Regions from separate parts of the Cellulosimicrobium sp. TH-20 genome, predicted to be linked through region 2. Evidence: riboswitches for the same ligand, from Rfam matches in the RefSeq annotation. Region 2 holds a riboswitch; the other holds the start of a gene.

Region 1 (9,736 bases), 830 kb from region 2:
CCGAGGTACGCGGGCACGCCCGCCTCGACGCTCAGCACGGCGGCGCCCACGGGGACGACGCCGAGCGCGACGGCGGTGTCCGTCTCGACGGGCTCGAGCGTCACGACGCGCTGCGGCGCCGCGTCGAGCTCGGCGGTCCCCCGCGCGTGCTCGACGGCGTACCCCGCCGCGGTGTCGTCCGGCGCCGGCGCGCCGGTCGCCGCGGGCTCGGGGTCGGACGAGCACGCCGCGAGGAGGGTCGCGGCGAGCACGAGGGCGGTGGTGGTGACGCTGCGGCGCACGCGCGGGCTCGACGTGGTCCGGGAGATCGGCACAGGAGGTTCCTTCGTCATGGGATAGGACTGCCTAACCTTATCTGCCTCACCGGGGTAGGTGACGCCGCGCTGGATACGATCACTGCATGTCCGGGCCCGTGTTCGCCGGCGCCGCCGCCGGTCTCGTCGTGGGCGTCCTGCTCACCCTCGGGCTCGTGCTCGCCTGGCGGCTCGCACGCGGGTCGCGCGAGCTCGGGAGCGACTCCGACCGGGCGACGTTCCGCACCCTCCACCTCGCGTCGCGCGCCGCGACGCACCTGCGCGACGGGCTCGACGGCGACGACGTCGGCCGCACGGCCCGCTCCCTGCGCCAGCTCCTCGGCGCCGACGCGCTCGCCGTCGTCACGGCGGACGGCGCGGTCGCCCTCGACGGGAGCTCGACGCTCGAGCCCGACGCGCGGCGCGTCGCCGAGCGCGTCCTCGCGACGGGACGGCGCCACGTCGAGAGCGGCGACGTCGAGGACGCCGTCGGGGCGCCCGTCGTCGCGGGCGGGCGCGTCGCCGGCGTCGTCGTGGCGTTCGCCGACACCGTGCGGCCACCGCTCGTGCGCGCGACGGGCGAGGTGGCGCAGTGGTGCGCGGCGCAGCTCGAGCTCGCCGAGCTGGAGGCGTCGCGCACGGCGCTCGCGCAGGCCGAGCTCCGCGCGCTGCGCGCCCAGATCAGCCCGCACTTCGTCTACAACGCGCTCGGTGCCATCGCGTCGTTCATCAGCACCGACCCCGAGCGGGCGCGCGACCTCGTGCTCGACTTCGCCGACTTCACGCGCTACTCGTTCCGCGGGCGCGGCGACTTCACGACCCTCGCCGACGAGCTGCGCTCGATCCACTCCTACGTCGAGCTCGAGCGCGCCCGGTTCGGCGAGCGCCTCGCCGTCACCCTGCAGATCGCGCCGGAGTCGCTGACGGCCGTCATCCCCTTCCTCTCCGTGCAGCCCCTCGTCGAGAACGCCGTGCGCCACGGCCTGGAGCCGCGCGAGCACGGCGGGACGATCGTCATCACCGCGCGCGACGAGGGCACCCAGACGGAGATCACGGTCGAGGACGACGGCGTCGGCATGGACCCGGCCGTCGTGCGTGAGCTCCTCACGTCGCGCGACACGACGCACGTGGGCCTGCGCAACGTCGACACGCGCGTCCGCCAGCTCTACGGCGACGACCACGCGCTCGACATCGAGACCGCGCCCGGCTCGGGCACGCTCGTGCGGCTGCGCGTCCCGCGGTCGCAGCCGCTGCACGAGACGGAGGTGAGCGTGCCGTGACCACCCCGGACCCGGCTCCGGCCGGCGGTCTCCCCGGAGGGGCGGGCGACGCCGTCGGGCTGGACGTGCTCGTCGCCGACGACGAGCGGCCCGTGCTCGACGAGCTCGTGGCCCTGCTCCGCCGCGACCCGCGCGTGCGCACCGTGCGCGGGGTCGCGAGCGGGTCCGAGGCGCTGCGCGAGCTCTCGTCGCGCACGGTGGACGCGGCGTTCCTCGACATCCACATGCCGGGGCTGACCGGCCTCGACCTCGCCCGCGCGCTCTCGCGGTTCGCCGACCGCCCGGCGGTCGTGTTCGTCACCGCCGACGAGGCGCGCGCCCTGGAGGCGTTCGACGTCGAGGCCGTCGACTACGTGCTCAAGCCCGTGCGGCGCGAGCGGCTCACGCGCGCGGTCGACCGCGTCGTCGAACGGGTCGCGGAGCGCACCGCGGCGGGGCGCACCCCCGCGACCGACGCGGCGGCACCGTCCGCGAGCGCCGCCGCTCCACCGCCGGTTGCCGGCGACCCGGCGGGCGGTGCGGCCCCGGCCGAGGAGACGCTCGTCGTGACGGTCGGCACGACGACGCGGCTCGTCCGGCGCAGCGCGGTGCGGTGGGTGCAGGCGCAGGGCGACTACTCCCGGCTCGTGACGGACACCGAGCAGTTCCTCGTGCGCGAGCCGCTCTCCGATCTCGAGGAGCGGTGGGCGCCCGCGGGGTTCCTGCGCGTGCACCGGTCGTACCTCGTGGACCGCGCGGCCGTGACCGCGGCGCGGTTCGGCGGGGCGCAGCCCGCGCTCGTCGTCGCCGGGCACGAGGTCCCGGTGAGCCGCCGCATGGTGCCCGCCGTGCGCGAGGCGCTCCTCGGGCCGCACCGGGGCGCGCCGTGACGGGCACCGACCCGCGTCGGGACGCGCGCGTGCGCGTCCGGTCCACCGACCTCCCCGCGGCGCGCCCCGGCCCTCGCCCCGGCCCCGGTGAGGGCGCCGTCCCGGGGGTGGGGCGCCGTCGGGCACGGCACGCTCCGGCGAGCCGGACGACGCCGCGACCGCCTACACGCGCGGGCTCGTGCGGGCCCAGCTCCGGCTCGGGCTGGCGTGCGTGGCGTCGTTCCTCGCGGTCGTCACGCTGCTCACGGTGACGATGAGCGGCGTGCCCGCGCTGGACGACGTCGTGCTGCTCGGCGTGCCGCTGCCGTGGCTCGTGCACGCGTACGGCTTCTACCCGGTGATCGTCGCGTTCGCGGTCGTCTTCGCGGTCGCGGCGGCGCGCAACGAGCGCCGGTACCGCGCGCTCGCCGAGGGCGCGGGCGGGCCCGACGAGCCCGGCCCCGACGACGGCGGTGCGCCGTGACCAGCGCGCTGCCCCTCGTCGCGATCGCGCTGCTCCTGCTCGCCACCGGCCTCATCGGGTTCTACGGCCTGCGGATCTCGCGCACCACGAGCGACTTCTTCGTCGCGTCGCGCACCGTGCGGCCGGTCTGGAACGCGTCGGCGATCAGCGGCGAGTACCTGTCTGCGGGCACGTTCCTCGGGCTCTCCGGCCTCGTGCTGCTGTCCGGCGCGGAGGCGTTCTGGTTCCCCGTGGGGTACGCGGCGGGCTACCTGCTCGTCCTGCTGTTCGTCGCGGGCCCCCTGCGGCGCAGCGGCGCGTACACGATCCCCGACTTCGTGCACGCCCGGCTCGACTCCGTGGTCGCGCGCCGCGTGACGAGCGTGCTCGTGCTCGTCATCGGGTGGCTCTACGTGGTGCCGCAGCTCCACGGGGCGGCGCTCGTCATCACGAGCGTGGCCGCGGTGCCGCCGTGGGTCGGCTCGGTGGGGATCGCGGTCGTGGTGAGCGCCGTCGTCGCCGCGGGCGGGATGCGCTCCATCACGTTCGTCCAGGCGTTCCAGTTCTGGGTCAAGCTCACCGCGCTCGCGGTGCCGCTCGTCTTCGTGCTCATGGCGCTCGGCGGGGCGTTCGAGCCCGGCGGCGCCGTCGTCACGTTCGACCCCGCCGCCGTGTTCCCCCACGAGGCCGGGCCGGGCGGCCTCGACGCGTACGCCACCGTCTCGCTCCTGCTCGCCCTCCTGCTCGGCACGACCGGCCTGCCGCACGTCCTCGTGCGCTTCTACACCTCGCCCGACGGCGGCTCGGCCCGCCGCACGACCGTCGTCGTGCTCGTCATGATCAGCGTGTTCTACATGGTGTCGAGCACGCTCGGGCTCGTGGCGCGGGTCGTCGCGCCCGACCTCGCGGCGCCCGGGGTGGCGGACACCGTCGTCCTCACGCTGCCGACCCGCCTCGTGCCCGGGCTCGGCGGCGAGCTCCTCGCCGCGCTCGTCGTCGCCGGGGCGTTCGCCGCGTTCCTCGGGACGTCGTCGGGGCTCGTGGTCGCTCTGGCGGGCGTCGTGAGCCAGGACCTGTTCGGCGGCACCGTGCGGTCCTTCCGCTGGTCGGCGGTCGCGTGCACGCTCATCCCGCTCGCGTTCGCGCTCGTCACCATCCCGCAGGGCCTCGTGACGAGCGTCGGGACGGTGTTCGTCTTCGCGGCGTCGGCCCTGTCCCCCGTGATCCTGCTCGGCGTGTGGTGGCGCGGCCTCACCGCGCGCGGCGCGGTGGCGGGCATGGTCGTGGGCGCCGTCCTGTGCGCGACGGCGCTGCTCGCGTCGTCCGCGCTCGTCGCTGCGGGGTACGGGAGCCCGTCCGGCAGCACGGCCGACGGCGTCCCCGGCGTCGTGCGCGCCCTGCTCGCCCAGCCCGCCGCCTGGACCATCCCGCTCGCGACGGCGACCGTCGTCGTCGTGTCGCTCCTCGACCGGCGCGGGCCGCCGCTGCGCACCGACCGGTTCCTCCGCCGCCTGCACGTGCCCGAGCGCCGGAGGGCCTGAGACCTGCAAGGCCGACGACGACCCGTCGCCATGGTCGGTGTCTGGGACCTCGCTCGAGCACCTGAAATCTGTAGCGTAGGAAACCTGAAATTCGTAGCGTAGAGAGCCTGAGATCCGTAGCGCGGGGCGCCGCTACGCCTCCGGCCGATCCCTCCGCATCTCACCTGGCGGGCGCTCTCGACCGCATGTCGGATGGGTCGTAGGATCGTGCCAACCATCCAGAGCGGTCGAGAGTCCTGGCTCGACGACACCGCAGCAACCCGCCGACGGAAGCCTCCCGAGGACAAAGGTGCTAACGCCAGGGTCGATGGAGTGACGCATGACCTCAGAGGCATCCTTCGCGCACCGTCCGGGCCGTCCTCGGCCGACGGTGTCGTTCGAGCTCATGCCCCCGCGCCGACCGGACGCGGCCCCGAAGTTCTGGGAGACGGCACGCCGTCTCGTCGCGACGCACCCCGACTTCGTGTCCGTGACGTACGGCGCCGCGGGCACCGACCGCGCGACCGCGCGCCAGGTCGTCGGACGCCTGCTCCAGGGCACGCCCGTGCTGCCGATCGCACACCTCACGTGCGTCGGGGCGTCGCGCGAGGACGTGGAGTCGGTCATCACCGACTTCCTCGACGAGGGCGTGCGGAGCTTCCTCGCGCTGCGGGGCGACCCGCCGCGCGACCAGCCGGACTGGCAGCCCGCGCCCGACGGCGTCCGGTCGTCGACCGAGCTCGTCGCGCTGCTGCGCGAGGTCGAGGCGTCGCGCTGCGCGTCCGACCCCGCCGTCGCGCTGCGCGGCGCAGCCCGGCCGCTGACGATCGCCGTCGCGACGTTCTGCGACGGGAACCCCGCCGCCGGCACGACGCGCACCCAGGAGGTGCGCCGCCTCTGGCAGAAGCAGCAGGCCGGCGCGAGCTTCGCGATCACGCAGCTCTTCTACGACGCGTCGTCGTACACCGACTTCGTCGCCGAGGCCCGCGCGGCCGGCGTGACGATCCCCATCCTCGCCGGGCTGCTGCCCACGACGGAGCCCGCGCGGCTCCGTCGCGTCGAGGAGCTCACGGGCGTGCGCGCGCCCCAGCACCTGCTGGACGCGCTCGACGCCCTGCCCGACCCGGAGGCGCAGCACGCCTACGGGATCGCGTACTCGGTCGACCTCGCGCAGCGCGTCCTCGACGCGGGCACGCCCGGTCTGCACGTGTACACGTTCAACAAGCACCGCGCCGCTCTTGACCTGCTCGAGGGTGTCCACCTCGGCGGCGGGTCGGTCGGGACCGGGGGCGGCGCCAGCGCCGCCGCCGCCCCGCTCGTCCCGGACCTGGCCAGCGGGCCGTGGGTCACCGGCACCTCCCTGCCCACGACGAGCGCCGCCACGCACGGCGCGCCCGTCTGACCGGTCCTCCGGACCAGCAAGAGGTTTCGATCATGGCCACTTCCGTACCCTCCCCTACCCAGAACCCGGTCGGTTTTCCCGCCGGCACCGTGCTCGGCTACCCGCGCATCGGGCGCCGCCGCGAGCTGAAGAAGGCCGTCGAGGCGTTCTGGGCCGGCAAGACGTCGGCCGACGAGCTCGAGGCCACGGCCCGCGAGCTGCGCCTCGCGACCGTCCGCCGGCTCGTCGACCTCGGCCTCGGCGCCGACGACGCCTCGGTCCCCGGGTCGTTCTCCTTCTACGACCAGGTGCTCGACGTCGCCGCGGCCCTCGGGGCGGTCCCGTCGCGGTTCGCGTCGCTCACCGACGACGCCGGCCGCCTCGACCTCGCGGGCTACTTCACCGTGGCGCGCGGCCAGGGGGACGACGCCCCGCTCGAGATGACCAAGTGGTTCGACACCAACTACCACTACCTGGTCCCCGAGATCGGCCCGGACACCCCGATCCGCTTCGTCGACGACCGCGTCGTCCGCGAGTTCGTCGAGACCAAGGAGGCAAGCGTCGTGACGCGGCCCGTCGTCGTCGGGCCGGTCACGTTCCTCGCGCTGTCCAAGGCCGCGGACGACGCGCCCGCCGGGTACTCGCCGCTCGACCGCCTCGACGACGTCGTCGCCGCCTACGCCGACCTGCTGCGCGCGCTCGCCGCGGCGGGGGCGCCGTGGGTCCAGCTCGACGAGCCGATCCTCGTCACCGACTCGGTCGACGTGCCGTTCACCGAGCTCGCCGCCGCCGTGGGGTCCGCGTACCGCGCCCTCGCGACCGACCTCCGCCCGGTGCCGAGCCCGGGGTCTTCGGCGGCCTCGTCCGCAAACCCGGCGGCAACCCCTGGTTCGGCGCAGGACGCGCGGCCCGCGATCCTCGTCGCCACGCCGTTCGGCGGGCTGGAGACGTCGCCGGACGGCGACGGCGCGACCTTCGACTTCCTGGCGACCCTCGCGGGCACGGACGTCGAAGCGATCGCGATCGACGCCGTCCGTGCGGACCTTCCGGACTCGCCCTACGACGACCTCCTGACGAAGACGCTCGTCGTCGGCGCGATCGACGGGCACAACGTGTGGCGCGCCGACCTCTCGGCAAAGCTCGACACGCTGACCGCCGCGCGCAGCCTCGGTGCGGGCGCGGTCGCCGTCGGCACGTCGACGTCGCTGCTGCACGTGCCGCACGACGTCGAGGACGAGACGTTCGCCGAGCCCGGCACGGCGTCGGGCACGACGCTCGACCCGCGCCTGCGCGACTGGCTCGCGTTCGCGGACCAGAAGGTCGGCGAGGTCGCGACGCTCGCCCGGGCCCTCACGGAGGGTCGCGACGCCGTCGCGGAGGAGATCGAGGCGTCCCGCGCGGCGGTGGCGTCACGCGCGGAGGCGAGCGGCGTCGTCGTGCCCGCGGTGCGCGAGCGCGCGGCCGCGCTGACCGACGCGGACTTCGCGCGCGGCGCGTACACCGAGCGCGCGGCGGCGCAGGAGGCGCGCCTGAACCTGCCGCTGCTGCCCACGACGACGATCGGGTCGTTCCCGCAGACGCCCGAGATCCGCCGCGCCCGCGCGCTGTGGACGAAGGGCGAGCTCGCGGACGCGGACTACACGACCGCGATGCGCGAGGAGATCGCGCGCGTCGTCGCGCTCCAGGAGGAGCTGGGCCTCGACGTGCTCGTGCACGGCGAGCCGGAGCGCAACGACATGGTGCAGTACTTCGCGGAGCACCTCGACGGGTTTGCCGTCACGGCGAACGGCTGGGTCCAGTCGTACGGGTCGCGCTGCGTGCGCCCGCCGATCCTGTGGGGCGACGTGACGCGCCCGGCGCCGATCACCGTCGAGTGGTCCGCGTACACGGCGTCGCTCACCGAGAAGCCCGTCAAGGGCATGCTCACCGGGCCGGTGACGATCCTCGCGTGGTCGTTCGTGCGCGACGACCAGCCGCTCGGCGACACGGCGAACCAGGTGGGCCTCGCGCTGCGCGACGAGATCGCGGACCTCGAGGCCGCCGGCATCGGGATCGTCCAGGTCGACGAGCCCGCGCTGCGCGAGCTCCTGCCGCTGCGCCGCGCGGACCAGCCGGCGTACCTCGACTGGTCCGTCGGGTCGTTCCGGCTCGCGACGTCGGGCGTGGAGGCGGCGACGCAGATCCACACGCACCTGTGCTACTCGGAGTTCGGCGAGGTCATCGGCGCGATCGACGGCCTCGACGCCGACGTGACGTCGGTCGAGGCGGCGCGCTCGCGCATGGAGATCGTGCCGGAGCTGCGCGACGCCGGGTACTCCCGCGGCATCGGGCCGGGCGTCTACGACATCCACAGCCCGCGCGTGCCTTCGACGGAGGAGGTCACCGAGCTGCTGGAGCTCGCGGTGAAGTCGATCGACCCGCGCGTCGTCTGGGTCAACCCGGACTGCGGCCTGAAGACCCGCCGCTACGAGGAGACCGTGCCGTCGCTCGAGCACCTCGTCACCGCGGCGAAGGCCGTCCGGGCCACGCTCGGCTGACCCCGGGAGACGCCGGAGGCCGGGTCCCGTCGGGACCCGGCCTCCGTGTCGAGGGTGTCAGCGCTCGGTCGTGCCCGTGCCCGCCATCGGGAGGGCGAAGGCGAGCGTCGCCGCGGCGAGGCCGCCCACGAAGAGCCACACACCGCCGTCGACGCCGGACATGCCCGAGCCCATGAGCACGAGCCCGCCGACGAACAGCGCGAACGCCACGACGAACCGTGCGACCGCGCCCGCGTGACCGGGGATGTCGCGCCCTTCGGTCCCGGTGGGGAGGGGGCTGTGCGCCGCCTGCTCGCTGGACGTGGTCATGGGGTTCTCCTTCTGAGGTCGGAACGGGAGCCGGACGTCGCCGTCGGCGATCAGTCCAGGTAGTTCTCCACCGTACCGGGGTCTCGCACCGTCGCCGCATCGGGGTCGCGGCCAAACTCCCGGGCGGCGCCGCGCTGGCGCAGCAGGTCCCAGCACTGGTCGAGCTCGACCTCGATCGCCCGGAGCCGCTCGTGCTCCTCGCCCCCGGTGATCTCCCCCTGCGCGAGCTGCTCGCGGAGCTCGCGCTCCTGCGCCACGAGGTCGCTGATCGTCCTGCGGATGCCGCCGTCGGTCGCCATGCCGTCCACGGTATGCCCGACGGCGCGGGCGCGCCCCGGGAGGCCGGCCCCCCGCGGGCGCGGCGTCGGCGGTGCGCCCTAGGCTCGTCGCATGACGACGACGATCGGGCGCACGGTCCTGCTCTGCCACGACCTGGACGCGAGCGCCGCGTTCTGGGCCGACGGGTTCGGCTTCCGCACGTTGTTCCAGGGAGAGACCGAGGGGTTCCCGCTCCTCCACGTCGGCCCGGGGCGCGTCGACGAGCCGGGTCTGTGGCTCGTGCCGCTCCCCGAGGGCGGCGCCCCGCTCGTGCGTCACGGCCTGCCCAACCTCGTGCTCTACGTCGACGACCTCGACGCGACCCTCGCACGCCTCGCCGCGGCCGGGGTCGAGCCGTTCGTCGGGCCCGACGCCGACGCCGAGACCGGCGACCGGTTCGCGCACGTCCACGACCCCGACGGGCACCGGGTCGTCGTCGTGCAGCTCGGGACGACGACCGACCCCGCGTAGCGGGCTACCGAGCGCGCACCCATGTCGCGTCGTCGGCGAGGATCGTCACCTCGTCCTGGTCGACGACGAGGAACCCGCCCCCGATCCGCAGCTCGGCCGTCGGGCGGTCCGGGGTGCGCAGACGCACCCGGCCCGCCATGAGCGACGCCGCGACCGGCTGGTGCCGCGGCAGGATGCCCAGCGTGCCCGACGCCGCCGGGACCGTCACGCTCCGCGCCTCCCCCGCCCAGAACACCCCGGACGGCACCACCACCTCCACGGACACCAGCCGCTCCCCGGCGGGTGCGGCGGTCTCGGACGGGGACGGCAGGGCGAC
Region 2 (9,736 bases):
GCGGCCCCGGACCCGCTCACGACGCTCGCGCTCCAGGTGCGGCTCACCGCGCTCGCCGCGGAGCTCCGGCGCATCGAGGCCGACCCGGACGTCTACGCGCGCGCCCACCACTACCTAGCGGTCCAGGGCGCCTACGACGCGCTGCTGCGCGAGGCCTGCCGGCTCACGGGGCTCCCGGTCGCGGACGCGCCCCTGCGCGCGGGCTTCCGCACCGGCGACGACGAGCGGTTCCGCGAGGAGCTCGAGCTCAGCGCGCGCGGCTGGAGCTGGTGACGGACCACCCGTGAGGGGCGGCACGGGACGGGCGAGGGGCCCGACGGCGGGACGTCCGCCGTCGGGCCCCTCGCCCGTCCGCGCGCTCAGAGCGCGGAGTGGTCGCCGATCCGGTGGTAGGTGCGGTCGTGGTAGACGAGCGGCGACGCCGCCGCCTCCCGCGGCGCCCCGGGCGCGGCGCCGACGCTCGACGCGAGCGCGCGCAGCGAGACGAGGTAGGAGTCGCCCACCGGGGTGCGCTGGACGACCCGCCCGCGCACCCACGACAGCGCGCCGTCGATCACGGGCTCGCCCGTCGGCAGGCGCGACCAGCCGCCGTCCGCGAACCGGTCGATGCCGCTCGTCGCGAACCGGGCCGAGACGTCGTCCTGGTGGTCCGCGAGGAAGCTCACGGTCAGCGTGCGCGCGGTCGAGACCGCGGGCCACGACGACGACGTGGACGCGAGCGAGAACGCGAGCAGCGGGGGCGCGGCGGAGACGGAGATGACCGACGTCGCGGTGAAGCCGACGAGGCGGTCGCCGTGCTCGAGCGCGACGACGGCGACGCCCGCGGGGTGGCCGCGGAACACGGCCTTGTACTCGTCGGGGGAGAGCTGGGGCTCGTCCTGCTCGGCCAGGAGGGCCTCCAGGTGGGTGAGCTCGGCGGTCATCGGGCCACCCCCGCGAACGCGTCGGCGACAGCCTCGTCGGTGCTGGCCGCCGGGCGGTCCTCCGCCGGGGGGAGCGGTGCCGTGGCGCGGCGCAGGGCGTCGCCCTGGCGCGCGAGCCACGCGTCCACGACCGGTCCCAGGTCCGCGAGCTGCGGCTCGGTGACCGTGAGCGACCGGGTCGGGACGACGGCGCCGAGCTCGACGAGCACGGGTCGCAGGTGCACCTCCCCGACGAGCGCGTGCGCCGGGTTCCCGGACACGACGAGCGGGACCACGACGACGCCCGCGAGCCCGTCGGGGCCGTAGAGGTCGAGGAAGGCCTTGAGCAGCCCGGTGTACGACGCCTTGTAGACCGGCGTCGCCACGACGGCGACGGTCGCCCGGGCGAGCTGCTCACGGGCGGCGTCGGCCGCCGGGTGGTCGGCGGCGAGCACCTCGCCGGCGAGTGACGCCAGGTCGACCGTGGCGACGTCGTCCGCGCCGAGGAGGTCGGCGACGCGGCGCGCGACCGTCTCGGCGGCGCCGAGCGTGCGCGAGCCGGGCCGCGGGTTGCCCGAGACGGCGAGCACCGTCGGGTGGGTGGGGTGGTGGGTCATGTGCACCTCGCAGTAGTCGTCGATCACGCTTGCCGTGCGGGCCGTCCTCGCCGGTGGCGGGGCAGGCCGGGCCCGGCCTGGTCATCTCCCGGAGCACCCCGCCGTGACAGGGGGTTGCCGGCCAGCGAGCCGGGGCTTGGCGCTGGCGCTCGTGACCTGGGGACGGGTATAGCAACCGCCCCGGGAAACTGCACCGGATCGGTAGGGTTTCTCAGTGGGTGGACGGATGTGTCGTCGTCGGTGACTCCTGTGCCGCCCCGTGCGGTCGCTCGTGCGTTGTGGACGCCCGTGCCGGTGCGCGCGGAGTGAGACGGTGTGACGGGAGCTTCTGGCACAGGCGTACCGTCAGCAGGAGTTCCGCCCGCGTCAGACGAGGAGTACCCATGGACAGCCGACTGCAGTCCGTCTACGACGAGGTCCTGCGTCGCAACCCCGGCGAGGCCGAGTTCCACCAGGCCGTGCGCGAGGTCTTCGACTCGCTCGGCCCCGTGCTGCGCAAGCACCCGCGCTACGTCGAGGCCGCCGTCCTCGAGCGCGTGTGCGAGCCGGAGCGCCAGATCATCTTCCGGGTCCCGTGGGTGGACGACACCGGGCGCGTGCAGATCAACCGCGGCTTCCGCGTCGAGTTCAACTCCGCGCTCGGCCCGTACAAGGGCGGCCTGCGGTTCCACCCGTCGGTCTACCTCGGCATCGTGAAGTTCCTCGGCTTCGAGCAGATCTTCAAGAACTCGCTCACGGGCATGCCCATCGGCGGCGGCAAGGGCGGCTCCGACTTCGACCCGCGCGGGCGGTCCGACGGCGAGGTCATGCGGTTCTGCCAGTCCTTCATGACGGAGCTCTACCGGCACATCGGCGAGAACACGGACGTCCCCGCGGGCGACATCGGCGTGGGCGGCCGCGAGATCGGCTACCTCTTCGGGCAGTACAAGCGCATCACCAACCGGTACGAGTCCGGCGTCCTCACGGGCAAGGGCATCTCGTGGGGCGGCTCGCTCGTCCGCACGGAGGCCACGGGCTACGGCACGGTCCTCTTCGCGCAGAACATGCTGGAGACGCGCGGGCAGGAGCTCGACGGGCGCCGCGTCGTCGTCTCGGGCTCGGGCAACGTCGCGATCTACGCGACGGCCAAGGCGCAGCAGCTCGGCGCGAACGTGGTCGCGTTCTCCGACTCGTCGGGCTACGTCGTCGACGAGGCCGGGGTCGACCTCGAGCTCCTGCGCCAGATCAAGGAGGTCGAGCGCGGGCGCGTCGCCGACTACGCCGCGCGCCGTCCCGGGGCCCGCGTCGTCACCGACGGGTCCATCTGGGACGTGCCGTGCGACGTCGCGCTCCCGTGCGCGACGCAGAACGAGCTCGACGAGGCGGCGGCCAAGCAGCTCGTCGCGAACGGCGTCGTCGCGGTCGCGGAGGGCGCCAACATGCCCACGACGCCGAGCGCCGTCGCGCTGCTCCAGGAGGCGGGCGTCCTCTTCGCGCCGGGCAAGGCCGCCAACGCGGGCGGCGTCGCGACGTCGGCCCTCGAGATGCAGCAGAACGCGTCGCGCGACGCGTGGTCCTTCGAGTACACCGAGGACCGCCTCGCGCAGATCATGGCGGGCATCCACGACCGCTGCGTCGAGACGGCCGACGAGTACGGCACGCCCGGCAACTACGTGCTCGGCGCCAACATCGCGGGCTTCACCAAGGTCGCCGACGCGATCCTCGCGCTCGGCGTCATCTGACCCGAGCCGCACGACGACGGCCGTCGGCGCCCCGCGCAGAGCGGTGGTTCCGGCGGCCGTCGTGCGCGCGAGGCCGGCGCGGCACCGTGCCCCGGCGGAGATCCGCGCCCTGCTGTGGGGCACGGAGCGAGGAGCGACGCTCCACACGGGGTGGCGAGCGGCCTATGCTCGGTCGTCGTGGAGCCCGACGACATGACCGGCCGGCCGGCGAACAGTGCCGGGCGCACGGTCGGGCAGCGCGCCGGCAGCGCGGTCCTCGGCCTCGTGGTGGCGGCGCTCCTCTACGTTCCCGCCTTCCCGCTGGCCTTCGCGGCGCTCTTCTTCGCCGCGGGCGCCTTCGACGACCGGTGCTTCTCCCCGGACGTGGGACGGGTGTGCGCCGCGAATCCCGTCGGAGGAGCGGTGGCGATCGTGCTCGGCGTCGTGCTGCTGATCGCACCCGGCGTGTTCGGGATCTACGCGGGCCGGGCGTCCGAGCCCTCCCGCTCGACGAGTGGCTCCTGACCCGGTCCCGCTGAGTCACGAGCCGCGGCGCAGCGCGCGCGAGGGCGTGTCCGGCCCGGTCTCCCAGCGCGGGAAGAATGCCCTCGGACCGGGAGGGCCCGGGCGCCTAGGGTGGCCGGATGGCGACGATCAGGCAAATCCAGGTCACGTTCGACTGCGCGGAGCCACGGCGCGTCGCCCGGTTCTGGTGCGAGGTGCTGGGCTACGTCCCGGCGCCGCCCCCGGAGGGCTTCGCCACCTGGGACGACGCCGAGGCCTCTCTCCCGGCCGAGGAGCGGGACGCGTGGTCCGCGTGCAGCGACCCCACCGGGGCCGGCCCGCGCCTGTACTTCCAGCGCGTCCCCGAGGGCAAGGTCGTCAAGAACCGCGTGCACCTCGACGTGCGTGCCGGCACCGGGCTCGTGGGTGCCGAGCGCCTCGCCGCGCTCGAGGCCGAGCGCGACCGGCTCGTCGCGCTCGGCGCGACGTGCGTGCGTGCGATGCTCGCGGACGAGGAGAACGAGTCCTGCATCGTCATGCAGGATGTCGAGGGCAACGAGTTCTGCCTGGACTGAACGCCGGGCCCGACCCGCGGGACCGATCCGCGAGCCGGTCCCGGCGGTGGTGCCGGGGTGCCTTACGCGACGGTCGTGCGGACCGTGACGGGGATGTTGCCCCGGGTCGCGAGCGAGTACGGGCAGACGGCGTGCGCGGCCTCCGCGAGCTCCTCGGCGAGTTCCTGGGTGACGCCGCCCCCGAGCTCGACGTGCAGCGTCGCGCCGAGCGAGAAGCCGCCGTCGCCGTTCGGGACGAGGTCGACCTCGGCGACGACGGCCGAGTCCGTCACGGGGACCTTGCGCTGCGCCGCGACCATCTTCAGCGCCGAGTGGAAGCACGACGACCACCCGGCCGCGAACAGCTGCTCGGGGTTGGTCCCGCCACCGGGGCCGCCCATCGCGCGCGGGACCGCGAGCGTGACGTCGAGCTGGCCGTCGTCGGACACGGCGCGGCCTCCGGCGCGGCCGTCGCCGGTCGCTGTGGCCACGGCGGTGTAGAGGGTGTCAGCCATCGAGGTGCCTTTCGAGAGTCGTGATGCGACGTAGAGTTACTAGTACGTCTACATCAAGGAACCTAGACTGGCGGCCGACCGCGCGCAAGGGGCGGAGAGAAGGAGGGGGCCATGGTCGACGACTCGCCGACGTCCGGGGCGACGGGCCGCGGCACCGCGGCGGGCACGCGCCGCCGCATCCTCGAAGCCGCCTCGGCGCTCTTCTACGCCCAGGGCATCCGGGCGACGAGCGCCGACCGGATCATCGAGCAGGTCGGCATCACCAAGGTCACGTTCTACCGCCACTTCCGCACGAAGTCCGACCTCGTCGTCGCGTACCTCGAGCAGCAGGCCGCGCGCGACCGCGCGGTGGTCGACGAGGCCCTGCGCGACGCCGAGCCGCTCGACGCCCTGAGCGCCCTCGCGGGCGCCATCGGCGCCGTGAGCTGCGTGCCCGGCTTCCGCGGCTGCCCGTTCATCAACGCCGCGGCGGAGACGCCCGACCCGCAGGACCCGGTGCGCGTCGTCGTGGACCGCCACCGGCGCTGGACGCGGGACGTGTTCGCGCGGCTCGCGGCGGCGGTCGGCGTCGCGGACGCCGACGCGACCGCGGCGCAGCTCATGATGCTGCGCGACGGCGCGATGGTCGCGGGGTACCTCGGCGACCCGGACGAGGTGGCCGCGACCCTGCGGTCCGCGTGCCTCGCCGCCGTCGCGGCGGGACGGCCGACGCCGGCCTGAGCCCGCGCGCCCGACGCGCTGCCCGGAGTCGTCTACCCTGGCCGACGGCCGCCGTCGTGCGGGTCGCGCGACGCGACGGCCGCCGGACCGGACGACGGGAGAGCGCCATGACGACCACCCACCCCGAGGGCGCCGCGGCGCCCGCGGCCCGCGACGTGGCCCTCGAGCTCGCCGTCCAGGACCCCGACGGCGTCCGTGTGGCCGCGGCCGTGCGTGCCCACCGGGTCGAGCTGTGCGTCGGTCTCGGCGCCACGGGCGGGCTCACGCCCAGCGCCGGGCTCGTCGAGGCCGCGGTCGCCGCCGCGGCGGCGGCCGAGAACTCCGGGCCGCGCGTCGAGGTGCACGTGCTCGTGCGCCCGCGCCCGGGCGGCTTCGTTCTCACGCCCACCGACCTCGACGTCCAGGTGCGCGACGTCCGGGCCGCGGTGGCGGCCGGGGCGCGCGGAGTCGTCGTGGGTGCGCTCACCCCGGACGGCCTGGTCGACGTCGGCGCCGTCCGCACCCTCGTGGACGCCGCCGACGGGCGCGAGGTCACGTTCCACCGCGCCGTCGACGTCGTCGCCGACCCGCTCGCCGCCCTCGACGCGCTCGCGGGGGCCGGGGTCGTGCGCGTGCTCACCTCGGGCGGCGCGTCGCGCAGCATCGACGGCACGGACCGACTGCGCGCCATGGCGGCGCACGCGCGCGACGCGCTCGACGGACGTGTGCAGGTCATGGCCGGCGGGGGAGTGCGGCCGCAGGACGTCGGGGCCCTGGTGGCCGCGGGCGTGGACGCCGTGCACCTCTCGGCCAAGCGCGTCGTCGCGGACGACGCCGGGCCGGGTGGTGGCGGCGACGCCGGCTACGAGGTCACCGACCCCGAGGTCGCGCGGGCCGCGCGCGCCGCGCTGGACGTCGCTCGCTGACCCCGCCCCGGCCCGCTGGCGGCGCTGCCGCCGTACCGCCGCCGACCCCGTCCCCGGCCGCTCGTGCGAGCGCCGCCTGCTGCGCCCGCACGACGCGCTGCGCCCCGCACGGCCCGTGGCGCCCGGACCGGCCGCGGGCCGCCCCCGCTCCCTCCTGACCGCCCCCGGCACCTCGGCCGGACCCCGTCCCACGGGGTCCGGCCGAGCCTGTTCCGGCGCGATCCTGGTATCGATGTCTCAGTTAGGTAACTTTCCTGTCGTATTCGTAGGAGGGCCGGTGGCTATTAGTTAGTGTTCCTGCCACACGCCTGCGGGCGCCGAAGAACGACGTGAGGACGCGTCGTCCATGCGAAAGGACCGAAGATGATTCGAAGCACGGCGCGCAAGCGTCTGCTCACGGCCGCGGCACTCGTGACGGGCGTCTCGCTGCTCGCGAGCGCCTGCACCGGCGGGGGCAACGGCGAGGGCGAGGGCAACGGCGGCGAGGCCCGTGTCCTCAACGTCTGGGCCGGCACCCAGACGCCCATGGTCGCGAACTTCAACCCGTACGCGCCCAACCCGCTGCACGTGACGAACGGCGGCATCTACGAGCCGCTGTTCTTCTACAACCGCGCCGAGGCCGGCGACCCGACGCCCCGCCTGGGCGAGTCCTACGAGTGGAGCGAGGACGGCACCGAGCTGACCGTCAAGATCCGCGAGGGCGTGAAGTGGTCCGACGGCGAGGACTTCACGGTCGAGGACGTCATCTTCTCGTACACCAACGAGGCGGCGAAGCGCGACTACCTGAACACGATCGAGAAGGTCGACGAGTCGACCGTCAAGTTCACGTTCAACGGCGCGCAGTTCACGAGCGCCGTGCAGATCCTCGGCACCACGCTCATGGTCCCCGAGCACCTCTTCAAGGAGGTGTCGGACCTCATCACGTACACGAACGAGGAGCCCGTCGGCACCGGCCCGTTCACGCTCGACACCATCACGAACGCGACCTACACCGTCGTCCCGAACGAGGACTACTGGGGCGGCGAGCCGAAGCTCGAGAAGGTCCGCTTCCTCGCGCTCGACAAGAACCAGAGCGCCCAGGACCTCCTCGCCACCGGCAAGATCGACTGGACCACGATGTTCATCGCGGACCCGGACACGGTCACCGGCGGCGGCCAGGTCTCGCTGCTCAACACCCCGCAGGACCCGACCACGATCATGTCGTGCTCGAACGCGGCGCTCGGCTGCGCGGGCCCGCAGACGGACCTCGCCGTCCGCCAGGCGGTCAACCTGCTCGTCGACCGCGGCGAGATCAACGAGAAGGCGTTCTCGGGCCACGCGGCCGTCGCGTCGCCGTCGCTCGCGCTCGTCGGTCGTGACGACCGCTGGATCTCCCCCGAGATCGAGAAGGAGAGCCCGCAGGAGGGCGACCCGGCCGAGGCGGCCAAGGTCCTCGAGGCGGCCGGCTACACCAAGGGTGCCGACGGCATCTTCGAGAAGGACGGCCAGAAGCTCTCGGTCGACCTCATCTCGGTCGACGGCTGGAGCGACCACAACGCGGCCGGTGACCTCATCGCGCAGCAGGCGCTCGAGGCGGGCGTGCAGATCAACCACGTGAAGATCACGCAGCAGGAGATGTCCGACGCCCGGACCAGCGGCAACTACCAGATGATGATCAGCGGCATCACGGGCACCTCGCTCGACGACCCGTTCGCCATCTACCGCCAGTGGCTCACGACCGAGTACACGACGCCGGTGGGCGAGACCATCGAGGCCGGCCGCTTCAACTTCCCGCGCTACTCCAACCCGCTCGTCGACGAGGCCGTGGCCACCGCCGCCGGCACCAACGACGAGGACGCGAAGAAGGCCGCGTACGCCACGGTGCAGAAGGAGATCGCCCGCGACCTCCCCTACATCGCCCTCGTCGTGAACCCGACCATGTCGTTCGTCAACACGAAGGACTACACCGGCTGGCCGTCCGAGGACGACATGTACGCCTTCCCGCCGTCGTGGGCCACGATCAGCAACGGCGTGATCCTCTCCCAGCTCGAGCCCGCGAGCTGATGTCGCACTGCCGAAGAGGAGCTCGGGTGAACGAGGAGTCAGTCGCATGAGGTACTACGCACGGCGGATCACGTTCTACGTGGTCACCTTCTGGGCCGCCGTCTCGCTCAACTTCCTCCTGCCGCGGGCGATCCCTGGTGACCCCAAGCAGATCTACCTCGACACCATGCTCCGGAAGAACGGCGAGCTGACCCCTGGTCTCATCCAGAGCGTCGACGTCCTCTTCGGCAGTGACGACGCCACCCTGTGGGAGCAGTACCTCGCGTACTGGAAGAACATCTTCACGGGTGACCTGGGTACGTCGGTCCTGTACTTCCCGGCACCTGTGAGCCAGCTGCTCGGCGAGGCCCTCCCCTGGACGGTGGGCCTCGTCGGGCTGGCGACGATCATCGCGTTCCTCCTCGGCGTCGGCCTCGGCGCGTGGGTCGGCTGGAAGCGCGGTACCTGGGTCGACCACATCATCCCCGCGTCGACCTTCCTCCAGGCGGTGCCGTACTTCTGGCTCGCCCTGGTGCTCATCTCGATCTTCTCGGTGTCGCTCGGCTGGTTCCCCATCGTGGGCGCGTACGACATCTTCGAGTTCGACAGCGGTCCCGAGTGGTCGTGGGACTTCGTGGGCAGCGTGATCTACCACGGCACCCTCCCGGCCGTGACGATCATCCTGTCGGCGATGGGCGGCTGGCTCCTCGGGATGCGCAACATGATGGTCTCGACCATCGCCGAGGACTACGTCACGACGGCCGAGGCCAAGGGCCTGCGCCCCTTCCGGGTCGCGCTGACGTACGCGACGCGGAACGCGGTCCTGCCGTCCGTCACGGGCTTCGGCATCGCGCTCGGCTTCGTCGTCGCCGGGTCGGTGGTCATGGAGCAGGCCTTCAGCTACCCCGGCATCGGCAAGCTGCTCTTCACCGCGGTCCAGGCGAAGGACTACGCGCTCATGCAGGGCGCCTTCCTCGTGATCACCGTGGTGGTGCTCGCGGCGAACTTCCTCATGGACCTGATCAACGGCATCATCGACCCGAGGACGCGGAACAATGGCTGACCCCACCCGTGACGCCGAGACCGTGACGCCTGCGGCGGACGCCGCGCCCGCCGCCTCCGTGGTGGTGGACGGCCTGCCGCCCGAGAACCGGACCGCCGGCATCGTGCCGGACGTGCCCATCGCCCCGCCCGAGGCCGTCGTCGCGGGCGAGCCCGTCCCGAAGAGCTCCGCGCCGAAGCGCGGCATCCGGGCGATGCTCCCGCGCCGCTCGGGCAAGCTCGTCGTCGGCCTCGT

Evidence for each region. A riboswitch is a leader RNA that binds a small molecule or an ion and turns the genes downstream of it on or off. The one in region 2 is predicted to bind S-adenosylmethionine.
Region 1: it holds a riboswitch for S-adenosylmethionine, as region 2 does, so the genes downstream of both, B8281_RS04485 (methylenetetrahydrofolate reductase) here and B8281_RS00750 (NADPH-dependent FMN reductase) in region 2, are expected to answer to the same signal.

Annotation. Positions count from the first base shown of each region.
Region 1 is NZ_CP020857.1:985,491-995,226, reverse strand. It holds gene B8281_RS04510 (ABC transporter substrate-binding protein) at 1-314, opposite strand, end outside; gene B8281_RS04505 (sensor histidine kinase) at 401-1,573, shown strand; gene B8281_RS04500 (LytTR family DNA-binding domain-containing protein) at 1,633-2,442, shown strand; gene B8281_RS04495 (hypothetical protein) at 2,621-2,905, shown strand; gene B8281_RS04490 (cation acetate symporter) at 2,902-4,425, shown strand; SAM riboswitch class I at 4,637-4,739, shown strand; gene B8281_RS04485 (methylenetetrahydrofolate reductase) at 4,745-5,806, shown strand; gene metE (5-methyltetrahydropteroyltriglutamate--homocysteine S-methyltransferase) at 5,839-8,322, shown strand; gene B8281_RS04475 (hypothetical protein) at 8,380-8,631, opposite strand; gene B8281_RS04470 (DUF2630 family protein) at 8,682-8,930, opposite strand; gene B8281_RS04465 (VOC family protein) at 9,022-9,420, shown strand; gene atpC (ATP synthase F1 subunit epsilon) at 9,425-9,736, opposite strand, start outside.
Region 2 is NZ_CP020857.1:153,079-162,814, reverse strand. It holds gene B8281_RS00760 (hypothetical protein) at 1-273, shown strand, start outside; gene B8281_RS00755 (flavin reductase family protein) at 360-923, opposite strand; gene B8281_RS00750 (NADPH-dependent FMN reductase) at 920-1,519, opposite strand; SAM riboswitch class IV at 1,574-1,676, opposite strand; gene gdhA (NADP-specific glutamate dehydrogenase) at 1,903-3,240, shown strand; gene B8281_RS00740 (hypothetical protein) at 3,418-3,744, shown strand; gene B8281_RS00735 (VOC family protein) at 3,864-4,298, shown strand; gene B8281_RS00730 (organic hydroperoxide resistance protein) at 4,361-4,792, opposite strand; gene B8281_RS00725 (TetR/AcrR family transcriptional regulator) at 4,904-5,512, shown strand; gene B8281_RS00720 (copper homeostasis protein CutC) at 5,620-6,417, shown strand; gene B8281_RS00715 (ABC transporter substrate-binding protein) at 6,781-8,460, shown strand; gene B8281_RS00710 (ABC transporter permease) at 8,507-9,502, shown strand; gene B8281_RS00705 (ABC transporter permease) at 9,495-9,736, shown strand, end outside.